3 regions of the Brevibacillus sp. TJ4 genome follow, and region 1 is predicted to be linked to each of the others. Evidence: riboswitches for the same ligand, from Rfam matches in the RefSeq annotation. Region 1 holds a riboswitch; each other region holds the start of a gene.
What was found. A riboswitch is a leader RNA that binds a small molecule or an ion and turns the genes downstream of it on or off. The one in region 1 is predicted to bind thiamine pyrophosphate.
Positions count from the first base shown of each region.

Region 2: another riboswitch for thiamine pyrophosphate. It lies ahead of thiS (sulfur carrier protein ThiS); the one in region 1 lies ahead of thiC (phosphomethylpyrimidine synthase ThiC).
Region 3: another riboswitch for thiamine pyrophosphate. It lies ahead of thiO (glycine oxidase ThiO); the one in region 1 lies ahead of thiC (phosphomethylpyrimidine synthase ThiC).

Region 1 covers NZ_CP185865.1:1,105,514-1,109,327, reverse strand. The annotation lists gene trmB (tRNA (guanosine(46)-N7)-methyltransferase TrmB) at 1-41, shown strand, start outside; gene ACAF76_RS05130 (diguanylate cyclase domain-containing protein) at 141-1,598, shown strand; gene ACAF76_RS05125 (hypothetical protein) at 1,639-1,821, shown strand; TPP riboswitch at 1,902-2,012, shown strand; gene thiC (phosphomethylpyrimidine synthase ThiC) at 2,171-3,814, shown strand, end outside.
Region 2 covers NZ_CP185865.1:2,046,106-2,049,919, reverse strand. The annotation lists gene ACAF76_RS10035 (acetylornithine deacetylase) at 1-1,183, opposite strand, end outside; gene ACAF76_RS10030 (thiazole synthase) at 1,184-1,954, opposite strand; gene thiS (sulfur carrier protein ThiS) at 1,961-2,164, opposite strand; TPP riboswitch at 2,388-2,498, opposite strand; gene ACAF76_RS10020 (kinase-associated lipoprotein B) at 2,542-2,925, opposite strand; gene ACAF76_RS10015 (alanyl-tRNA editing protein) at 2,963-3,814, opposite strand, start outside.
Region 3 covers NZ_CP185865.1:3,627,125-3,630,938, forward strand. The annotation lists gene ACAF76_RS17775 (YugN family protein) at 1-28, opposite strand, end outside; gene ACAF76_RS17780 (hypothetical protein) at 169-1,068, opposite strand; gene thiO (glycine oxidase ThiO) at 1,171-2,271, opposite strand; TPP riboswitch at 2,379-2,494, opposite strand; gene ACAF76_RS17790 (excisionase family DNA-binding protein) at 2,568-2,810, opposite strand; gene ACAF76_RS17795 (glucose-6-phosphate isomerase) at 2,770-3,814, opposite strand, start outside.

The DNA of each region.
Region 1 (3,814 bases):
AGCGGATTTACCGGGTGGAGGCCAGCTGCATCATCAAGTAGAGTCGATATGTTCACTTTTTTCCCTTCGAGGCGTAAGCTAAGCCTGGCACGCCTCGAGGGTCTACTTCGGAATCATACCGGGAGTTGAACCGTACACGAATGAGTATATACAGTGAGGAATTCCTTCGCTCTCATCATCAGCTTTTGCTAAGTCGTTTGAAAATTGCATCTTTTGGGATGCTGGTACTGTATCTCTTCTACCTCTATGTCGACTTTTTTCTGTATTGGGACTTGTTCGCTACCTCGTTTCATACGACGCTTTTGCTGATCCATCTGACGGGCTTCGTCGCCTCTGTTCTGTACCTGTGCGTGTATTACGGGATGAGGCACAACGAACGCTTCTACGCCTCCTACTGGCCGACTTGCCTGGCCAACACGTATGTGACGCTCTACGTCGCCTCCAGTGCGCTTGCCTCGCTCAACAGCCATCGCCTGGTCGGTACGATTGAAGCGTATTTGATCGTCCTGTTTGCCGTCCCCATGATTTTGCCGATTCGTCCCAGGCACTTTTTCATCATCCTGTTGCTGGTTCATTCCCTCTTTCTACTTGGTCTTGGAATGTTCATCGACGATCCGGGCTTGCTCGTCTCCAAGCAGATTCACACCACCCTGGCTGTGTTTCTTTCCTTTCTCATCATGGTCATCCTGTACAATGGGCAGCGCAAAAGCTATCAGCACCACCAGCAGCAAAAGGAATCGGAGGAGAGCGTTCGCAAGCTGTTTGAAATCAATCCGTTTCCCCTCCTTCTGTCCCGCCTGCAAGACGGCAAGATCATTCTGGTGAACAACACCGCGCTCCAGCAGTACCCCGCGATCCGCGAGCAAGCAATCGCCACGGATGTGCGTTTCGTTTTTCACGATTGGGAGGAGCGGGCCAAGCTGGTCACACAACTGCAACAATCCGGCAGCATCAAAAATTTCATCATCAAGCAGGAAGGGCCCTCGGGCAGCAGGCGCTGGATGATGGTCAACTACGAGCTGATCGAATTCCACAACGAGACATGTATCTTGTCGGGTATTACCGACATCACACATTTGAAAACATTCGAGGAAGAGCTCGTCCAGCACGCTTCCATTGACGCGCTGACCGGACTGATGAATCGGCGCAGCGGTTTGGCCGTATTGGATAAAGTGCTGGCACAGACCTATGCGGACGGGATGGCATGTATCGTCTGTTTCATCGACATCAACAACCTGAAAGAAGTAAACGACACGCACGGCCATCTGGCTGGTGACGAGCTGATTACGACTGTTTGCCAGGTGATTGCCCGACACCTGTCCCCCGACGATCTGCTGTTCCGCTACGGCGGAGACGAATTTATCATCCTGTTTTTCGAAAAACCGCGCTCTGAAGTGGAATTGATCTGGGAGCGTATTCGCCAGTCTTTTGCCGAAATGAACCAGACAGGTGCAAGACCGTATGCACTCTCGGCCAGCTACGGACTTTTCCCCTGCGAATCCGGGATGTCTAGCGACGAAGTGATCAGAGGGGCGGATCAGGAAATGTACCGGGAAAAAATGAAAATGAAAGCGGCTTTCGGTAAACTGATGATATAGGTATCTTTATTTCGTAAAGGAAAGGCAGGTATTGGCGGACATGAGTTCTATCGCTACGTTTATCCCGATCTTGATTGCTCTGGCCTTCTACGCTTTTGTACTGTATCTGATCATCATGGTCCTTCGTTTTATGAAAGAAAAGACACTTCACGATCGGCAGCGAAACGAGAAGCTCGACCAGCTCATTGAGCTTTTGAGGGAAAGGGAGCGAAAGCAAGAATAGGCAGTCTCGTCGCAACATTCTTATTTTTCCCTTGCAATCTGTAAACAGAACAGATAAGCTGTATCTAGCAACACCAACACCGATATACGCGCGGGAGCTTGGGGAACCAGGCTGAGAGGACGGCTATTCTGCCGTCGACCGTTGAACCTGAACTGGGTAATGCCAGCGGAGGAATCGCCATAGATGACATGAAAGGATACCTGTATCTGTTTTTCGGGTACCCGTATCTTTTCTTCTCTCGCGTCTGGCGTCGCATGCCCTTGTGCGACGTTTTTTCGTGCCGCGAAAGATTCTTTCGCCTCCCCGAAAAGGTTTGCTTTCCGTGCGACCCAAAAAGGAGGTTTTTTTCATGCCACAATCCACCCAATCCCCCTTCCACCTGCCAGGCGTCGAGCCTTTTCCCGGCAGCCAAAAGGTGTACGTGAGCGGAAGCCGAGCCGATCTGCGCGTACCGATGCGGGAAATCTCCCTGTCGCCTTCCACCGGCACAAACGGCACCCACGCCAATCCGCCGCTGCGCGTCTACGACACAAGCGGCGCATACACGGACCCTGGCTACAGCGCTGACATTCGCAAGGGCTTGCCGCCGCTGCGGGCGAAATGGATCGCGGAGCGCAACGATACCGAAGCATACGAAGGACGGCAAATCCAGCCCGCCGATGACGGGTTGAAGGACGGCGAGGCACAAAAGGAAGTGCCTGTCTTCTCCCGCCCCGGGCACAAGCCGCTACGGGCAAAAACGGGGAAAGCCGTAACCCAGCTTCACTACGCGAGAAACGGAATCATTACCCCGGAAATGGAATTCGTCGCGGTCCGCGAAGGCGTGTCCCCTGAGCTCGTCCGCGACGAAATCGCCAAAGGCCGCGCCATCATCCCGGCCAATATCAACCATCCGGAAAGCGAACCGATGATCATCGGCAGAAAATTCCACGTCAAGATCAACGCCAATATCGGCACCTCCGCTGTCACCTCCTCCATCGGCGAGGAAGTGGAAAAAATGATGTGGGCCGCACGTTGGGGCGCCGACACGATCATGGATCTGTCCACAGGCAAGCACATCCATACGACACGGGAATGGATCATCCGCAACAGTCCCGTACCGATCGGAACTGTTCCGATTTATCAGGCGTTGGAAAAGGTAAAAGGAAACGCCGCCGAACTCACCTGGGAAATCTATCGCGATACGCTGATCGAACAGGCGGAACAAGGCGTCGACTACTTTACGATTCACGCTGGCGTGCTCTTGCGGTACATTCCGCTCACTGCGGAGCGAGTGACCGGCATCGTCTCCCGCGGAGGCTCGATCATGGCAGCCTGGTGCCTGGCGCATCACGAAGAAAACTTCCTGTACACGCACTTCGAAGAGATTTGCGAAATTTTGAAGGCATACGATATTTCCGTCTCCTTAGGCGATGGTCTGCGTCCGGGCTCGATTGCCGACGCCAACGACGAAGCGCAGTTTGCCGAGCTCGAGACATTGGGCGAACTGACCAAAATCGCCTGGAAACACGACGTACAAGTAATGATCGAAGGACCGGGCCACGTCCCGATGCACCTGATTCAGGAGAACATGGAAAAGCAGCTCACGATTTGCCACGAAGCGCCTTTCTATACGCTCGGCCCTTTGACCACGGACATTGCTCCAGGCTACGACCACATCACCTCGGCCATCGGGGCGGCGATGATCGGCTGGATGGGAAGCGCGATGCTCTGCTACGTCACGCCAAAAGAACATCTCGGACTACCCGACAAAGAAGATGTGCGCAACGGCTTGATTGCCTACAAGATCGCTGCGCATGCTGCCGATCTGGCCAAAGGGCACCCGCGCGCCAAGGAACGCGATGACGCCTTGTCCAAGGCACGCTTTGAATTTCGCTGGACGGATCAGTTCAACCTGTCACTCGATCCCGAGCGGGCACGCGAGTATCACGACGAAACCTTGCCTGCCGAAGGAGCCAAGTCCGCCCCGTTCTGCTCGATGTGCGGTCCCAAG
Region 2 (3,814 bases), 940 kb from region 1:
TATGCGCCTGTGACAGCTCCCCCGGTCCATACAGCACTGCGGGAATCCCGGCATGCGCAAACCAGCCTGCGTCTGTCACGGTCGGGGTCATGTCCACGACCGGATTTTGCTGAAATTGCGCCTGATGGGCAACTTGCAGGCAAGCAAGTCCCGGGTGGTCGCGGTCAAGCTCCAGGGAAGGGAAAATCTCTCCTCTTTCCTCGATCATCGAGCGGCCGCCCCAGCGGTAGACGGGCAGGTGATCGCGAAGCCACGGGTCAGCTGCCGCCGCCTTGTTTACATGATCCTCGATCTCTTGGATGATCTCTTCGTGAGACTCATTGGGGTAAAAATGAACGGTAATCCAGAGCGCGCAGCGATCGGCGATAAAGGCGGCATGACGACCTCCCTCGATCACTGCCGGGTTGATCGTGTTGCTGCCGGGCGGAAAGCCTGGGTACGATTTCATCACGGCCCAGTGGCGTTCCAGATCTTGCAAGGCGGCGATGATCTTCATCATTTTTTCGATCGCGGAGGCACCGTGCACCCGTCCTCCGGCATGAATGGTGTTCGCCCGCATGCCGTCGTGCAGGGTCGTCGGGCTTTCTATCGTGATCCACCCGGTGATGACGCCGCCCTGTCCCTGCATATGCAGATCACTGGAATCGACGACAACCGCGTAGTCGGCTGTATAGCCGCGTTCGATCGCGGCCAGTGTGCCGGCTTCTCCTGCTTCTTCGCCGATGACGGACTGGAAGATCAGATCACCCTTCAGCTCTACGCCGTGTTCGCGCAGCATCTGGATCGCGAACAGCGAAGCCGCCAGTCCACCTTTCATATCGGCGACTCCGCGTCCGTACAGACGGCCGTCCGCACCTCGCGTCAGGGCAAAAGGCGGATAGCTCCAGCCCGACGAGTCACCTACCTCTGCTACATCGATATGGCCGTTGACGATCAGACTCTTTGCCTGTTCGGAGGCAGAGCCGCGAAGGCAGCCCACGACGTTGTCATCCCCGGGAAAAACAGGCCATCGGTCTACCTCGAATCCCAATTTGGCAAGCTCATTTGCAAGCAGCGTCTGGGCTTCTCCGCTGTTGCGGGCGGGGGGGCTTACCGTTGGGCAAGCGATCAGCTTTCCGAGCAGCGCGAACAGTTCATCCTCCCGGCGGGCGATGGCGGCGATAGCCTCATTCAGCCGATCCATTTACTCAATCATCCCTTCTGTCGGGCTGCTCGCAGAGGCATAGCGCTTTTTCGGGATGCGTCCAGCCAAATAGCCAAGGCGTCCTGCCTGGACAGCGAGCTTCATCGCTTCTGCCATCTTGACCGGATCGTCGGCGAGCGCTACCGCCGTGTTCAGCAGCACGCCGTCCGCACCCAGCTCCATCGCTTTGGCGCAATCGGCAGGCGAACCGATTCCAGCGTCCACGATAATCGGCACTTTCGCATCTTCGATAATAAAGCGGATGTTGTTTTCGTTGACAATCCCCTGGCCGGAGCCGATCGGCGAAGCGCCTGGCATCACCGCGTGAACACCTACTTCCTGCAGACGCTTGGCCAGAATCGGGTCGTCATTGGTATAGGTCAGAACGATAAAACCCTCTTCCACGAGGATACGCGAGGCTTCCAGCGTGCCGATCGGATCAGGCAGCAAGGTTTTGGGATCGCCGATGACTTCCACCTTGATCATGTCACACAGACCGGATGCCTTCGCCAGTCTGGCAATGCGCACGGCTTCCTCGACGGTGTAAGCGCCGGCGGTGTTAGGCAAGAGCGTGTATTTTTTCAAATCGAGCTTTTCCAAAAAATTTGGCTCGTTTGGGTTGTCCACGTTCAGTCTGCGGATCGCAAACGTCAGAATCTCCGCCTCCGACACATCGACTGCTTCCCCCTGTGTCTTCAGGTCGGCAAATTTTCCGGTGCCCAAGAGCAAACGCGAACGAAACTCATACGGTCCAATTTTCAATGTATCCATGATCTGTCATCCTCCTCCGACAAAGTGAACAATTTCAATGCGGTCACGATCTGCAATCGTCTTGCTCTCGTAGTGAGAACGGTCGAGAATCTCTCCGTTGTGCTCAACCACGACAATTTTCTTGCGCAACTGATACGCCTCCAGCAGTTGGCTGATGGTGACGATCCCGTCTGCAAGCTCTACCTGTTTGCCGTTTAACGTAATCTGCATGTTCCCCCTCCTTTTCGCCACTCGCGATTCCCTCTTCAGCAACGAAAAAAGGCTCCTTCCGCATGCTGGATGATCCAGACAAACAGAAGAAGCCACATCTTCCATCCTGGCGAATGGCAAACAAAAAACCATCCGCCGCCGGATGGTTGGGTTCGATCTTCTCAACGCAAGCGGTACGCCGCCTCTCTTCGAGAAGTACGCGGGCGTCCACGTCATTTGCGCCAAAAATTTCCCTACCTCTTCCTCCGCTGGCATGACCCAGGTCAGGTTCAACGGTCAGTAACACACTTGTTACAATCTCAGCCAACGATGCTTGGCCCCCGTTTGGTAATCGCGGTATCCACTTGTAATGCTGCTTTCGCTCTTACAGTACCACGCTATTTTGCGTTTGTAAAGGTTTCCTTGTGGATGTTCTCCAGTTCGACCAGGCAGCGCTGCGCCCACGCGGACATTTTTTTCAGCTTCTCCATCTCGCGCTCCAGGGCGTTTTTCAGCGATTCCTTGTAGTCAGGGATTGCCCCGTTGTAACGAATGACCGACTGTACGGGGACCATGAACTTTTCCTGGTACGAAAGCGCCGGGCGCTGGTGAAAGAGCGGAACGTCTACTTCGTAGGAAGTATGCAGGTCGCCCTGGGTGGGGAATTTGGTCACAGCCAGCACCTTGACCAAAAGTTTGCTCTCATGGTTCTCCACTACTTCTGCCACGTACTCGCCCGTCTTGTACGGTACGCGGACGATATCTCCCGGATTCCAGATCACGACAGATCATCTCCTTTTTCCTTGCGTTTTTGCGCTATCACGGATGTTCGAGGCCTGCCTGCAAGGCTGCTTCCACGAGTGTTTTGGCGTGTTCGAGCACGTCCTCGGCGGCGACCAGCGGCGCTCCGCCGCCTTGTGCCATCGCCGGATTTCCGCCGCCTTTTCCTTCGATCAGCGGGAGCGTGTCCTTCATAACCTGATTAATGGCAATAGGCACATCTGATCCCCGTGAAAAGACGAGCTGCAGCTTCTCGCCAACCGTCGCCAGCAAGGTGACGACATCCGCGGACTGGCTGTTGACCTCTTGGGCGTATTGCTGCAACTGCTGGATCGACTTGCCGTCGCACACCCTCTGGATCAGCCGGAATTCTCCCAGTGAAGCTGCACGGCTCAGCTCCTGCCGCACTTCCTCCTCCAAAAGCAACCGCTCTTTTTCGATCAGCTCGGATTTGAGCGCGTCGCGTTCAGCCACTAGCCGCGCGATTTGCCCGGTCACGTCCGCTTCTGCTGTTGCCAACAGCCGCGCTGCCTCTTTTAGCGTCGCCTGCTTTTTCGTATAGTCGCGCATGGCGCGCCAGCCGCAGAGAAATTCGACGCGGATATTGCCGCGGTGACGCTCCCAACCGAGAATTTTGACCATCCCGACTTCCCCGGTACGGGCGGGGTGGGTTCCACCGCACGGATTGTAGTCAAACTCCGGTATGATGACAAGCCGGATGTTTTCCGTGACCGTCGGCTGCTTCTTGATCGGGTAGCGGCTCAAGTCTTGCTCGTCCACAAATTGCGCGGTAATCGTGCGGTTTTCCAGGATGACCTGATTCGCCAAGCTCTCTACTTGCTCCGCCAGTTCTGGGGTCAGCTCATCCAGACGCACATCGATCGTTACTCT
Region 3 (3,814 bases), 1.8 Mb from region 1:
GTAAGTTGCTGTCGTGTATTTCTTTCAAGACGATCCCTGCCTTTCCACATCCTATTGCTAGTGTGCGACAAAGCAGTCCGTTATACTCTTTCGTTTTTGCACAACAAAAAAAGCCTCGCTGCCCGCTTGAACTGTCGGGGTGAGGCTTTTCCTTTGCCGTGCGTCTAATCAGCACAGCGTGATCGTCAAAAGTGTGAACAAAGCGAGCGGAATGACTTTGCGTCTGCGTCTGCGGCGCTTTTTCTTCGGTACGACAAAAGGCTGCACAGGCGGCGGTGGTGGCGGGAATGGCGGAGGCGGCAATGGAGCACCGTGGTACATGTACGGAGAGACAGGCGGATAAGGCGCGTATGGTGCAAAATCCTGATAGGGACTTACCCGACTCGGCGGTTCGTTTCCGGCAAACGGACTGACCATGCCGGGCGGCTCATTTCCGCCAAATGGGCTCACCTGGGCAGGCGATTCCTTGCCGCCAAACGGACTGACCTGGCTCGGCTGCTCTTTTCCGGCAAACGGGCTGACCTGAGCAGGCGATTCCTTGCCGCCAAACGGACTGACCTGACCTTTCGAGTTCTTGCCACCGTACGGATAGGTGGGGCTCGTTTGGTAGCCGTACGGATTCATCTGGTAAAAGCCGTATGGATTCTCCGAACCAAAGCTGTAGCCGGGATAGGAAGGAAAGCCGCCTCCGTGTCCTGGGAAGTACCCGCCACCGAACGGCGGATAGCCGGGATACGACTCATAACCCGGATAGGAAGGAAAGCCGGAAAACGGACTGCCGTAGGGTGAATAGCCGGGACCTGCGCCCCAACCGCCAAAAGGAACGCGCGCGGATACCTCCTGCGTCGTATAGGTCTCCTCTTCTCCGACTTCCTCTTCGATTTCCAGGTACACATTTTGGTCGTCGTAATCGACGATGACTCCTTCAAACACCTGACCGTCAATAGCTTCAATCCGCACTTTCTGGTCGGCGTGTTCCCTGCAAATATTATGGACGGTCTGGCGCATATCCTTTATCAAGCTGACCGTCTGGACATCAGCCCGGTACAGATTTTTATCAGATTCCATGGACACTTCCTCCCCTTCTGGTGTTTCTGTATTACCATATACAGGTGCCTATGGGGAGGTGTCTAGTTTTGAAAGGATGCGCGCCCATTTTGTCGCCAAGGGCTACTCCATAAAGCGGTCTAACGCAAACGGCTGAAGCGCTTCGTCCGTCCCTTTTTCCAGCAGATCAGCCATTCTGACAGCCGTCACCGGGGAGAGCAGGATGCCATTGCGAAAATGGCCGCCCGCGATGAACAGACCCTCCCAGCCGGGGACTTTGCCGAGCAGCGGCTTTCCGTCCGGCGTAGCTGGTCGCAAGCCTGCCCACGCTTCCAGGAATGCGGCACTCTCCAGCGCGGGCACGTACGGCATGACTCCTTGCATGACGCGGGACAGCCCCGACAAGGTCACAACCTGCTGAAAGCCGCAGTCGTCCTCTGTCGCCCCGATGACGATTTTGCCGTCCTTTTTCGGCGTAATGTAGCCGCCGCTGCCAAAAATCACTTTGCGCAGCGCGATGCCCGCCGAGGACACTGCCGCGATCTGCCCGCGCACCGGGCGCACCGGGACAGCTACGTCCAGCAACTCCAGCATGATACCCGCCCAAGCGCCGGAGCAGACGACTGTCTGGTCAGCGAGCAGCGTTCCTGCCGACGTGTGCGCGCCGATGACCCGTCCCGCGCTTACCGCCAGCTTGCTGACGACACAGCCGTCGAGCAGTTGTACCCCTTGCAGGCGACATGCAGTGACCAGGGCTTGCAGCAACAGACGGTTGTTGATATGCCCTTCCTCGGGGGAATAGATTGCCGCAGATACGCTTTCCGTCAACAGCGGTTCAAGCTCGAGCGCTTCCTGGCCGTCCAGCCAGAAGACCGGGTAGCCTGCTTCCTGTTGCCGCCGAAATTTTGCAGCCAGCGCCTCCTCTTCACCTGCCATCGCTACGGTCAGGATGCCGTCTCGCGTGAGCTGCACATCCCGTCCTGTGGACTCTTCCAATGCTTGTACCCACTCCGGGTAAAGACGCAGCGACTCCATCCCGAGCGACAGCATCGGACCAGGCTCGGAAAACTCCTTCAACGGCGCAAGCATCCCTGCCGCCGCAGACGAAGCCTGTCCACCCCACTGCCCCTGCTCCACCAGCGTGACCGCCATCCCCCTCCGCGACAATTCATACGCCAGGCTCAGACCGATAATTCCTCCGCCGATCACCAGACAGTTTCCCATCTCTTCCCTCTCCTTTTTGTTCGACAAGTTGCCGGAAATCATGCAAAAAGCCCGCCTCTCCGACAGGAAAAGGCGGGCTTCATACGCATCGCTTTGACCAACATACGCATTTTTGCTCGCAACCCTATCCCTTCGCCGGCATGATCCGGATCAGGTGCAATGGGTCGACGGCCGTCGCTTCCGTCCTCTCAGCCCCGCTTGTGGGACTCCCCAAGTTGCTTTCACACGATACTGATTGTTTTGACAAACCTAGTATATGACTTGTGCCAAAGGTCTGGCAAGCGCTTTTCCCCGGCCTAGTCCTCGTCCTTGACGTCGTAGCTCTCCGGGATCGGTTCATTTCGCGTGATTTCTTCCCATTCCCGCAGCTTTTGCAGTTCGTCCAGATGAAGCCGGAACTGCTCCTTGTTGATCAGGTATTCATTGCCGTCATGGACCGCGCGGATGCGCCCTTCCCTGATTTTTTCCAGGATGAACGATTCCGGCAAGGCCAGGTACTCAGCCGTCTCGCCAACAGTCAGATACGTCTTGTTTTCCACGAAGCCTCACTTCCAGTTCTGCTTTTTGTTGCTCAAAGCCCGGTTTGCCAAGCAGGGCCAGCATATTTGATTTATACGCCTCCACGCCGGGCTGGTCAAATGGGTTTACGCCCAATACGTAGCCGCTTATCGCGCATGCCTTCTGAAAGAAGTAGAACAGGCTGCCGAGGTGATAGGCGTTGATTTCGGGAAGCTCCACCACGAGGTTGGGGACGCCCCCGTCGACATGCGCCAGGAGTGTGCCTTCGCACGCTTTTTTATTGATAAAGTCCATTCCTTTGCCTGACAAAAAGTGCAAGTCATCCGAGTCTCCCGAATCTTCCCTCACCCACACGTCAAGCGCCGGCTTTTGTACGGCCATCACTGTCTCAAACATCATCCGCGGGCCCTCCTGGATGTACTGGCCCATTGAATGCAGGTCGGTCGTAAATTCGGCTGTCGCCGGAAAAATGCCCTTGCCGCCCTTGCCTTCCGATTCGCCAAACAACTGCTTCCACCATTCGGCAAAGGAACGGAATTGCGGTTCGTAGCTGACCAGCAGCTCGACCGATTTTCCTTGCCGATACAAGAGATTTCGGATCGCGGCATACTGGTAGCAGGCGTTGTCCTGCAGCCTCGGGTTCAGGTACGCAGCCCGCGCATCTGCCGCCCCTTGCATCATCGCCGTGATGTCGGCGCCGCTTACGGCGATCGGCAGAAGCCCGACCGCTGTCAGCACCGAGTACCGACCGCCGATCGTGTCCGGGATGACAAAACTTTCATAGCCTTGCTCCTGCGCCAGTTTGCGCAATGTACCTCTGGAGCGGTCGGTAGTGGCGTAGATGCGTTTTCGTGCAGCATCCGGACCGAGCTTTGCCTCCAGCCAGTCGCGCAGCAGGCGAAACGCTACTGCCGGCTCTGCAGTCGTGCCCGATTTGGAGATGACGTTGATCGAAACGCTTTTTTCGTCCAGTATATCCATCAGATGGGACAAGTAGACCGGGCTTAGGTTATTGCCGACGAAG